DNA from 3 places in the Heyndrickxia vini genome. Region 3 is predicted to be linked to each of the others. Evidence: a T-box and tRNA genes for the amino acid it is inferred to sense, from the RefSeq annotation. Region 3 holds a T-box; the other regions hold tRNA genes.
The links. The T-box of region 3 lies ahead of thrS (threonine--tRNA ligase). A T-box ahead of a tRNA ligase gene usually reads a tRNA of that ligase, here a tRNA-Thr.

Region 1 (3,254 bases), 130 kb from region 3:
GGTGAGCGAGAGAACTCTCGTTAAGGAACTCGGCAAAATGACCCCGTAACTTCGGGAGAAGGGGTGCTCTGTTAGGGTGCAAGCCCGAGAGAGCCGCAGTGAATAGGCCCAGGCGACTGTTTAGCAAAAACACAGGTCTCTGCGAAGCCGCAAGGCGAAGTATAGGGGCTGACGCCTGCCCGGTGCTGGAAGGTTAAGAGGAGAGGTTAGCGCAAGCGAAGCTTTGAATTGAAGCCCCAGTAAACGGCGGCCGTAACTATAACGGTCCTAAGGTAGCGAAATTCCTTGTCAGGTAAGTTCTGACCCGCACGAAAGGCGCAACGATCTGGGCACTGTCTCAACGAGAGACTCGGTGAAATTATAGTACCTGTGAAGATGCAGGTTACCCGCGACAGGACGGAAAGACCCCGTGGAGCTTTACTGCAGCCTGATATTGAATTTTGGTACAGCTTGTACAGGATAGGTAGGAGCCTTTGAAGCCGGAGCGCCAGCTTCGGTGGAGGCGTCGGTGGGATACTACCCTGGCTGTATTGAAATTCTAACCCGCACCCCTGATCGGGGTGGGAGACAGTGTCAGGCGGGCAGTTTGACTGGGGCGGTCGCCTCCTAAAAGGTAACGGAGGCGCCCAAAGGTTCCCTCAGAATGGTTGGAAATCATTCGCAGAGTGTAAAGGCACAAGGGAGCTTGACTGCGAGACCTACAAGTCGAGCAGGGACGAAAGTCGGGCTTAGTGATCCGGTGGTTCCGCATGGAAGTAGTATCGCTCAACGGATAAAAGCTACCCCGGGGATAACAGGCTTATCTCCCCAAGAGTCCACATCGACGGGGAGGTTTGGCACCTCGATGTCGGCTCATCGCATCCTGGGGCTGTAGTCGGTCCCAAGGGTTGGGCTGTTCGCCCATTAAAGCGGTACGCGAGCTGGGTTCAGAACGTCGTGAGACAGTTCGGTCCCTATCCGTCGTGGGCGTAGGAAATTTGAGAGGAGCTGTCCTTAGTACGAGAGGACCGGGATGGACGCACCGCTGGTGTACCAGTTGTCTTGCCAAAGGCATCGCTGGGTAGCTATGTGCGGAAGGGATAAGTGCTGAAAGCATCTAAGCATGAAGCCCCCCTCAAGATGAGATTTCCCTTAGTTTATCTAAATAAGACCCCTGAAAGATGATCAGGTTGATAGGTTCGAGGTGGAAGTGTGGCGACACATGGAGCTGACGAATACTAATCGGTCGAAGACTTATCCTAATTTGATTTGACGTTATTATGAAGTATTTCTCATCTATCTAGTTTTGAGGGAACAATCCCTGAAATTTTTAGTCTGGTAATTATGGCGAGAAGGTCACACCCGTTCCCATCCCGAACACGGAAGTTAAGCTTCTCAGCGCCGATGGTAGTTGGGGGCTCTCCCCCTGCAAGAGTAGGACGTTGCCAGGCTGTATAATACATGGAGGATTAGCTCAGCTGGGAGAGCACCTGCCTTACAAGCAGGGGGTCGGCGGTTCGATTCCGTCATCCTCCACCATCTTTTAGACAAAAAATCATTTTGCCGGCCTAGCTCAATTGGTAGAGCACGACCGAATACGCTTCGTAGGAATAACTTCAGCGTACAGCTTGAGCCGCTACTTGAATAATCAGTCTGAAAGCTGGACGACCTTCTTAAGTGGTTCAATATAAGGAAAATAATTTAATATGCCGGCCTAGCTCAATTGGTAGAGCAACTGACTTGTAATCAGTAGGTTGGGGGTTCAAGTCCTCTGGCCGGCACCATTTTTAAAAGAAATGAGCCATTAGCTCAGTCGGTAGAGCATCTGACTTTTAATCAGAGGGTCGAAGGTTCGAGTCCTTCATGGCTCACCATTAAATTTACGCGGGTGTGGCGGAATTGGCAGACGCACCAGACTTAGGATCTGGCGCCGCAAGGCGTGGGGTTCGACTCCCTTCACCCGCATTATAACTAATTAAGTCGCGGAAGTAGTTCAGTGGTAGAACACCACCTTGCCAAGGTGGGGGTCGCGGGTTCGAATCCCGTCTTCCGCTCCAGACAACCCTTGCCGGGGTGGCGGAACTGGCAGACGCACAGGACTTAAAATCCTGCGGTAGGTGACTACCGTACCGGTTCGATTCCGGTCCTCGGCACCAAAGTTTTTTTGCGAAGCGAAATAACTTTCATTATATGCGCCCGTAGCTCAATTGGATAGAGCGTTTGACTACGGATCAAAAGGTTAGGGGTTCGACTCCTCTCGGGCGCGCCATTAAGTTCGGGAAGTAGCTCAGCTTGGTAGAGCACTTGGTTTGGGACCAAGGGGTCGCAGGTTCGAATCCTGTCTTCCCGACCATTATATACAAAAACTAATATGGGGCCTTAGCTCAGCTGGGAGAGCGCCTGCTTTGCACGCAGGAGGTCAGCGGTTCGATCCCGCTAGGCTCCACCAATTAAATTTTAATTATAACTATATGGCGGCGTAGCTCAGCTGGCTAGAGCGTACGGTTCATACCCGTGAGGTCGTGGGTTCGATCCCCTCCGCCGCTACCATATAGGACCTTTAGCTCAGCTGGTTAGAGCAGACGGCTCATAACCGTCCGGTCGTAGGTTCGAGTCCTACAAGGTCCACCATATAATTTCGGAGGAATACCCAAGTCTGGCTGAAGGGATCGGTCTTGAAAACCGACAGGCGGGTTACACCGCGCGGGGGTTCGAATCCCTCTTCCTCCGCCATATGAATGTATATTAATATTGCCGCGGGGTGGAGCAGTCTGGTAGCTCGTCGGGCTCATAACCCGAAGGTCGCAGGTTCAAATCCTGCCTCCGCAATTAAAGATAGTTATTTTGACATTAGTCAAAAATATACTGTTATTTTCAGCTGTCGCTGAAAGAAAAATAAGGATGTTTATTTTCTCCTTATGTTGAAAAAAAATTGGTCCGGTAGTTCAGCTGGTTAGAATGCCTGCCTGTCACGCAGGAGGTCGCGGGTTCGAGTCCCGTCCGGACCGCCATTTACATATAATATACATACTTGGCTCGGTAGCTCAGTCGGTAGAGCAATGGACTGAAAATCCATGTGTCGGCGGTTCGATTCCGTCCCGAGCCACCATATAAAGTTATCAAAGATTGTATATATACAATGTGGCGGCTATGGCGAAGTGGTTAACGCATCGGATTGTGGTTCCGACATGCGTGGGTTCGATTCCCACTAGCCGCCCCATATTGCGGGTGTAGTTTAGTGGTAAAACTACAGCCTTCCAAGCTGTTGTCGTGGG
Region 2 (3,254 bases), 1.8 Mb from region 3:
GACTGCGAGACCTACAAGTCGAGCAGGGACGAAAGTCGGGCTTAGTGATCCGGTGGTTCCGCATGGAAGGGCCATCGCTCAACGGATAAAAGCTACCCCGGGGATAACAGGCTTATCTCCCCCAAGAGTCCACATCGACGGGGAGGTTTGGCACCTCGATGTCGGCTCATCGCATCCTGGGGCTGTAGTCGGTCCCAAGGGTTGGGCTGTTCGCCCATTAAAGCGGTACGCGAGCTGGGTTCAGAACGTCGTGAGACAGTTCGGTCCCTATCCGTCGTGGGCGTAGGAAATTTGAGAGGAGCTGTCCTTAGTACGAGAGGACCGGGATGGACGCACCGCTGGTGTACCAGTTGTCTTGCCAAAGGCATCGCTGGGTAGCTATGTGCGGAAGGGATAAGTGCTGAAAGCATCTAAGCATGAAGCCCCCCTCAAGATGAGATTTCCCTTAGTTTATCTAAATAAGACCCCTGAAAGATGATCAGGTTGATAGGTTCGAGGTGGAAGTGTGGCGACACATGGAGCTGACGAATACTAATCGGTCGAAGACTTATCCTAATTTGATTTGAAGTTATTATGAAGTGTTTCTCATCTATCTAGTTTTGAAGGAATAATTTTAAATTAATCCTTGAAAAATTTTAAAAAACATATATAATAATATATGTCCATAAGGTTTGGTGGCTAAAGCGAGAAGGTCACACCCGTTCCCATCCCGAACACGGAAGTTAAGCTTCTCAGCGCCGATGGTAGTTGGGGGCTCTCCCCCTGCAAGAGTAGGACGTCGCCAAGCTTGTAATATTCCGCAGTAGCTCAGTGGTAGAGCTATCGGCTGTTAACCGATCGGTCGTAGGTTCGAATCCTACCTGCGGAGCCATTAGGAGAGCTGTCCGAGTGGCCGAAGGAGCACGATTGGAAATCGTGTAGACGGTTAACGCTGTCTCAAGGGTTCAAATCCCTTGCTCTCCGCCATTTAAACTGTGGCCCGTTGGTCAAGCGGTTAAGACACCGCCCTTTCACGGCGGTAACACGGGTTCGAATCCCGTACGGGTCACCATTTAATAAATTGTAAATTACATAATGGAGGATTAGCTCAGCTGGGAGAGCACCTGCCTTACAAGCAGGGGGTCGGCGGTTCGATCCCGTCATCCTCCACCATATTATTATCGCGGGGTGGAGCAACGAGCGTTACTTCATCGAATAATCTGCGAGTTGTACCGATTGAGCAACATCTTGAATAAGCTTACTGAAATCGGGACAGTCGAATATGCAAAGTGCGATAATAAATCTTTATATTAACATTACCGCGGGGTGGAGCAGTCTGGTAGCTCGTCGGGCTCATAACCCGAAGGTCGCAGGTTCAAATCCTGCCTCCGCAATTGATTTGAAAATAAAATGGTCCGGTAGTTCAGCTGGTTAGAATGCCTGCCTGTCACGCAGGAGGTCGCGGGTTCGAGTCCCGTCCGGACCGCCATTTTTATAAAATACATATGTGGCTCGGTAGCTCAGTCGGTAGAGCAATGGACTGAAAATCCATGTGTCGGCGGTTCGATTCCGTCCCGAGCCACCATTTATAATAATATTAAGCCGGCCTAGCTCAATTGGTAGAGCAACTGACTTGTAATCAGTAGGTTGGGGGTTCAAGTCCTCTGGCCGGCACCATTCATTACTTATTGTAATGAGATGGAGGGGTAGCGAAGTGGCTAAACGCGGCGGACTGTAAATCCGCTCCTTCGGGTTCGGCGGTTCGAATCCGTCCCCCTCCACCATTAGAATAGGGGCATAGTTTAAAGGTAGAACTAAGGTCTCCAAAACCTTCAGTGTGGGTTCGATTCCTACTGCCCCTGCCATGGCGGTTGTGGCGAAGTGGTTAACGCATCGGATTGTGGTTCCGACATTCGTGGGTTCGATTCCCATCAGCCGCCCCATTTATGAACAAATAAATATTTACAACATATACTATTATTGGGCTATAGCCAAGTGGTAAGGCAACGGACTTTGACTCCGTCACTCGTTGGTTCGAATCCAGCTAGCCCAGTTTGCGGAAGTAGTTCAGTGGTAGAACACCACCTTGCCAAGGTGGGGGTCGCGGGTTCGAATCCCGTCTTCCGCTCCAACAATGGCGGCATAGCCAAGTGGTAAGGCAGAGGTCTGCAAAACCTTTACCACCGGTTCGAATCCGGTTGCCGCCTCCATAATATGCCGGTGTGGCGGAATTGGCAGACGCGCACGACTCAAAATCGTGTTCCTTCGGGAGTGTCGGTTCGACCCCGACCACCGGTATCATAGCACTGCTTGCCAATGTAGTGAAATCAACGTTTCTTACTCTATGTAAGGAACGTTTTTTATTTATCTCAAATACGATTCTTTGAAAATTATTGTGTACATAAAATCGTGAGCGTACCTGTCATTAAACAAGGAGGAATTTAAAAATGGCAAGGCATACAAAAGAATTATCTATTGAGGAGTATCAATCATTAACAGTCCAAAAAGCGTAAAGGAAATTGATTTCAAAACTGCTCTTTCTTTATTTGTTGATGATTGTCAAATCAGAAATCTAAGCCTCAAACAATCCAATATTATAGAAATGAATTATCTGTTTTCTTTAAAATCCTAAGAGAACAGGAAATTACCCCCTCACTAGACACTATTTCTAAAGAGCATATAAAGCGATAAAGCGAAATGTCATTCTCTATATGAATGAGAAGGGATTGCAAACAGTAACAATGGACACACGTTTAAGAGCAATTAGAGCATTTTTAAATTTCCTGCATCGTGAACGGCATCTTAAAGAAATTTAGTTAATTGACATTAAACTGCTTAAAGACCGTAAAAAATGGATAAAAATGTAAAATAACATTGACTGTTTCGGCAGTCCTATTTTAGTTCAATAAGATATACATAAAAAAACTAGCTTTTTGGTCTAGGTTTAGCGTCATCCACAGTTTTCTACACAGCAGAGAATCATAACAATTTTAAAAATCTATTCCTCCAGTCCTCTGCAAGGGCATCAACTGCCAATATCTTTTCAATTGATGCTTTATCCTGTTTTTGGTGAAAAAGAATTTGAGTAGCAAAAGAAACGGATATTTCTTTTGAGTGTTTTTCCAAAAGAGTTATTTCCGAATCGAACTTAATAGTTCCCTCTTCCAATACCCGAAAAAAGTAACCAGTTAGAGTCGTTTCAATCACTTTCTTTAAAAGTTGTTTTTCCTCGTTATAATTGGAGATAGTTACACAAGGTACCCTCCCTTGTGTTA
Region 3 (3,254 bases):
ATTCAATTTATTCTTTTAAAAAAACGATTAGATTGGGTTCGTGATATTTTAAATGAGTATTTTTATTATAAAGAGGAGTCAGAACAGAATAATATTCTTGATATTGTCATTGAAATGTTTAATGGTGAACGTGAGGAATTAACCAATATTATAGGTGTGATAAATGATGAGGAAATGATACAGGAGGCTGTTTTTTCTTTGTTGGAACAACATGAATCCGTTTCATTCGATTCGTTGCTTAAATTTAGATTAAAAGCCTATTTTGAACGATTGATTCATTATGTTGAGATGGCAATTGATGAATATAAGATGGAACAAGAATATCAAGTTTTTGTCCAAATGTTAAGGGACTATTTAGCTAAACGTGAACCGAAAATGAAAATAGTAAGAATATACTTCGAAGGTTACGGGAAGTTTTTTGATGAACATTTTAAAGAAATAACGAAGAAAGATATGAATGAATTAATGGATCGAAGGTTATTAACTAATCATCCTGTCTATATTGATTCCGTTACGATCGCACCCTTGTTATCTATTGCACCTACGATGATTTATGTGTATATTGATTCAGAAGAAAATGGGTTAATTCGAACACTCAGGAACATATTTGAAGAAAGAATTATTCTATTAAAAAAGGAACAATTTGCAAGGGATAAGCAGATTGTGATGAAAAATACGATAAATCAATAAATCACTCTTGATTTTCTCTAATGAACCATCTATAATAACGTACATATTAGTAAAGTACGAATGCCCTTTCATATATGGAATTAGTACTTAACAAATAATCTAAATGTAACGATGAGGACAACAGTATTCCTTTACGGTTCCCAGAGAGGAAAGATTTGGTGAAACTTTCCAACACGAAACGAGTACTTACCACCTCTAAACTTCAACTGCGAAAGAGCACTCTATTAGTAGTTGACGGAGCCATTCCGTTAAAAATGATCCGAAGTCATATCGAATTATTGATATGTAAACTAGGGTGGAACCACGTGTATATAACTCGTCCCTTTCCAGGGACGAGTTTTTTATTTTTGTCTAGCGCAAGCGCTTTTCTAAGTATTAATTAAATAGAAGGAGTGTAAAAACATGTCTGACATGATTAAAATGACTTTTCCAGATGGTGCCATAAAGGAGTTTCCTGCTGGAACAACAACTGAAGATATTGCGGCATCTATAAGCCCGGGGTTAAAGAAAAAAGCAATTGCCGGGAAAGTAAACGAAAAACTAATTGATTTCCGTACACCAATTAATGTTGATGGATCAATAGAAATTGTCACACCCGACCATAAAGATGCATTAGAGGTTCTTCGTCATAGTACCGCCCATTTAATGGCACAGGCTATAAGAAGAATATATGGCCATGTAAAATTAGGGGTTGGACCTGTTATTGAAGATGGATTTTTCTATGACATGGATCTTGAAGTATCTATTACACCTGAAGACCTACCAAAAATAGAAAAAGAAATGAAGAAAATTATCAGTGAAAATCTTGAAATCGTTCGTAAAGAAGTTACTCGTGATGAAGCGAAAGAGCTATTTGCGGGTGACGAATATAAGCAAGAATTAATCGATGCGATACCTGCAGATGAGAAAGTAACAATCTATGAGCAAGGTGAATTTTTTGATCTTTGCCGTGGTGTTCATGTGCCATCGACGGGAAAAATTAAAGAATTTAAACTTTTAAGTATTGCTGGTGCTTACTGGCGCGGAAATAGCGATAATAAAATGCTTCAACGGGTATATGGAACTGCTTTCTTTAAGAAAGAAGATTTAGAGCAACATTTAAAATTCTTAGAAGAAGCAAAAGAAAGAGATCACCGTAAAATCGGGAAAGAATTAAATTTATTTACGACTTCCCAAAAAGTTGGACAAGGTCTCCCATTATGGATGCCAAAAGGTGCAACTATTCGCCGTACTGTTGAACGCTATATTGTTGATAAAGAAGAGCGTCTCGGTTATGATCATGTATACACTCCAATTATGGGTAGTGTAGATTTATATAAAACAAGTGGTCACTGGGATCACTACCAAGAGGATATGTTCCCGGTTATGGAAATGGATAATGAACAATTAGTGCTTCGTCCAATGAACTGCCCGCATCATATGATGATTTATAAAAATGGTATTCATAGTTATCGTGAATTGCCAATTCGTATTGCAGAGCTAGGTACAATGCACCGTTACGAAATGTCGGGAGCACTTTCAGGATTACAACGTGTTCGTGGAATGACGTTGAATGATGCACATATTTTTGTTCGTCCTGATCAAATCAAAGAAGAGTTCCAACGGGTAGTTGAATTAATTATTGCGGTTTATAAAGACTTTGATATTACGGATTATTCATTCCGCCTATCGTACCGCGATCCTGAGGATAAAGAAAAATACTTCGACGACGATGAAATGTGGAACAAAGCTCAAAGCATGCTTAAAGAAGCAATGGATGGTCTAGGACTAGAATATTTTGAAGCAGATGGAGAAGCCGCTTTTTACGGACCTAAATTGGATGTTCAAGTACGTACAGCTCTTGGTAAGGATGAAACGCTTTCCACTGTTCAGCTTGATTTCTTATTACCAGAACGCTTTGACTTAACATACGTTGGTGAAGATGGAAAACCGCATCGCCCAGTCGTAATTCACCGTGGGGTTGTATCAACGATGGAACGTTTTGTTGCCTACTTAATTGAGGAATACAAAGGCGCTTTTCCAACTTGGCTAGCTCCGGTACAAGCGGTTGTTATTCCAGTGTCACCGGATATTCACTTTGATTATGCGAAACAAGTGGAAGAAAAACTTCGTTCTGAAGGCTTTAGGGTAGAGTTGGATTCACGGAACGAAAAAATTGGTTACAAAATTCGTGAACATCAAATGCAAAAAATTCCTTATATGCTTGTAGTGGGAGATAATGAAGTAAGTGAAAACGCAGTAAATGTGCGTAAGTATGGTGAACAAAAATCAGAAACGATTCCTTTCGAACAATTTATTACTCATTTGAAACATGAAGTAGTAAAATAAATTTCAAAAAAATGTTGCAGAAGAAATAAGATTTTGATAATATAAATGATGTTGCAAAAAGAAATCGTAATAATTAAAAGCCATTTGACATCAAATTGCGATGTATGATATATTATCTAAGGTAAATTGAATATTAGTTTGAGGAAAAGAAGAAGCACCCGCTTCTCGCCTGATTGACGCAAGATTGCAGTTGGCAGGTTTCGAAATTCATCACATTCTTAACTATTCATGCGAAT

Region 1: it encodes a tRNA-Thr, which carries the amino acid that the T-box ahead of thrS (threonine--tRNA ligase) is inferred to sense. The anticodon was not compared.
Region 2: it encodes a tRNA-Thr, which carries the amino acid that the T-box ahead of thrS (threonine--tRNA ligase) is inferred to sense. The anticodon was not compared.

What each region holds. Positions count from the first base shown of each region.
Region 1 covers NZ_CP065425.1:1,283,049-1,286,302, forward strand. Annotated here, with positions in the region: rRNA gene I5776_RS06310 (23S ribosomal RNA) at 1-1,241, shown strand, start outside; rRNA gene rrf (5S ribosomal RNA) at 1,314-1,430, shown strand; tRNA gene I5776_RS06320 (tRNA-Val) at 1,443-1,518, shown strand; tRNA gene I5776_RS06325 (tRNA-Thr) at 1,688-1,763, shown strand; tRNA gene I5776_RS06330 (tRNA-Lys) at 1,778-1,853, shown strand; tRNA gene I5776_RS06335 (tRNA-Leu) at 1,864-1,944, shown strand; tRNA gene I5776_RS06340 (tRNA-Gly) at 1,962-2,036, shown strand; tRNA gene I5776_RS06345 (tRNA-Leu) at 2,047-2,135, shown strand; tRNA gene I5776_RS06350 (tRNA-Arg) at 2,172-2,248, shown strand; tRNA gene I5776_RS06355 (tRNA-Pro) at 2,256-2,332, shown strand; tRNA gene I5776_RS06360 (tRNA-Ala) at 2,353-2,428, shown strand; tRNA gene I5776_RS06365 (tRNA-Met) at 2,453-2,529, shown strand; tRNA gene I5776_RS06370 (tRNA-Ile) at 2,534-2,610, shown strand; tRNA gene I5776_RS06375 (tRNA-Ser) at 2,620-2,712, shown strand; tRNA gene I5776_RS06380 (tRNA-Met) at 2,735-2,808, shown strand; tRNA gene I5776_RS06385 (tRNA-Asp) at 2,914-2,990, shown strand; tRNA gene I5776_RS06390 (tRNA-Phe) at 3,013-3,088, shown strand; tRNA gene I5776_RS06395 (tRNA-His) at 3,124-3,199, shown strand; tRNA gene I5776_RS06400 (tRNA-Gly) at 3,204-3,254, shown strand, end outside.
Region 2 covers NZ_CP065425.1:3,190,813-3,194,066, reverse strand. Annotated here, with positions in the region: rRNA gene I5776_RS16055 (23S ribosomal RNA) at 1-555, shown strand, start outside; rRNA gene rrf (5S ribosomal RNA) at 671-787, shown strand; tRNA gene I5776_RS16045 (tRNA-Asn) at 797-871, shown strand; tRNA gene I5776_RS16040 (tRNA-Ser) at 875-966, shown strand; tRNA gene I5776_RS16035 (tRNA-Glu) at 977-1,051, shown strand; tRNA gene I5776_RS16030 (tRNA-Val) at 1,077-1,152, shown strand; tRNA gene I5776_RS16025 (tRNA-Met) at 1,300-1,373, shown strand; tRNA gene I5776_RS16020 (tRNA-Asp) at 1,392-1,468, shown strand; tRNA gene I5776_RS16015 (tRNA-Phe) at 1,489-1,564, shown strand; tRNA gene I5776_RS16010 (tRNA-Thr) at 1,581-1,656, shown strand; tRNA gene I5776_RS16005 (tRNA-Tyr) at 1,680-1,763, shown strand; tRNA gene I5776_RS16000 (tRNA-Trp) at 1,771-1,844, shown strand; tRNA gene I5776_RS15995 (tRNA-His) at 1,847-1,922, shown strand; tRNA gene I5776_RS15990 (tRNA-Gln) at 1,961-2,032, shown strand; tRNA gene I5776_RS15985 (tRNA-Gly) at 2,036-2,110, shown strand; tRNA gene I5776_RS15980 (tRNA-Cys) at 2,116-2,189, shown strand; tRNA gene I5776_RS15975 (tRNA-Leu) at 2,196-2,277, shown strand; gene I5776_RS15970 (MOSC domain-containing protein) at 2,959-3,254, opposite strand, start outside.
Region 3 covers NZ_CP065425.1:1,413,252-1,416,505, forward strand. Annotated here, with positions in the region: gene I5776_RS07025 (putative sporulation protein YtxC) at 1-690, shown strand, start outside; T-box leader at 790-1,017, shown strand; gene thrS (threonine--tRNA ligase) at 1,093-3,018, shown strand; ribosomal protein L20 leader region at 3,159-3,254, shown strand, end outside.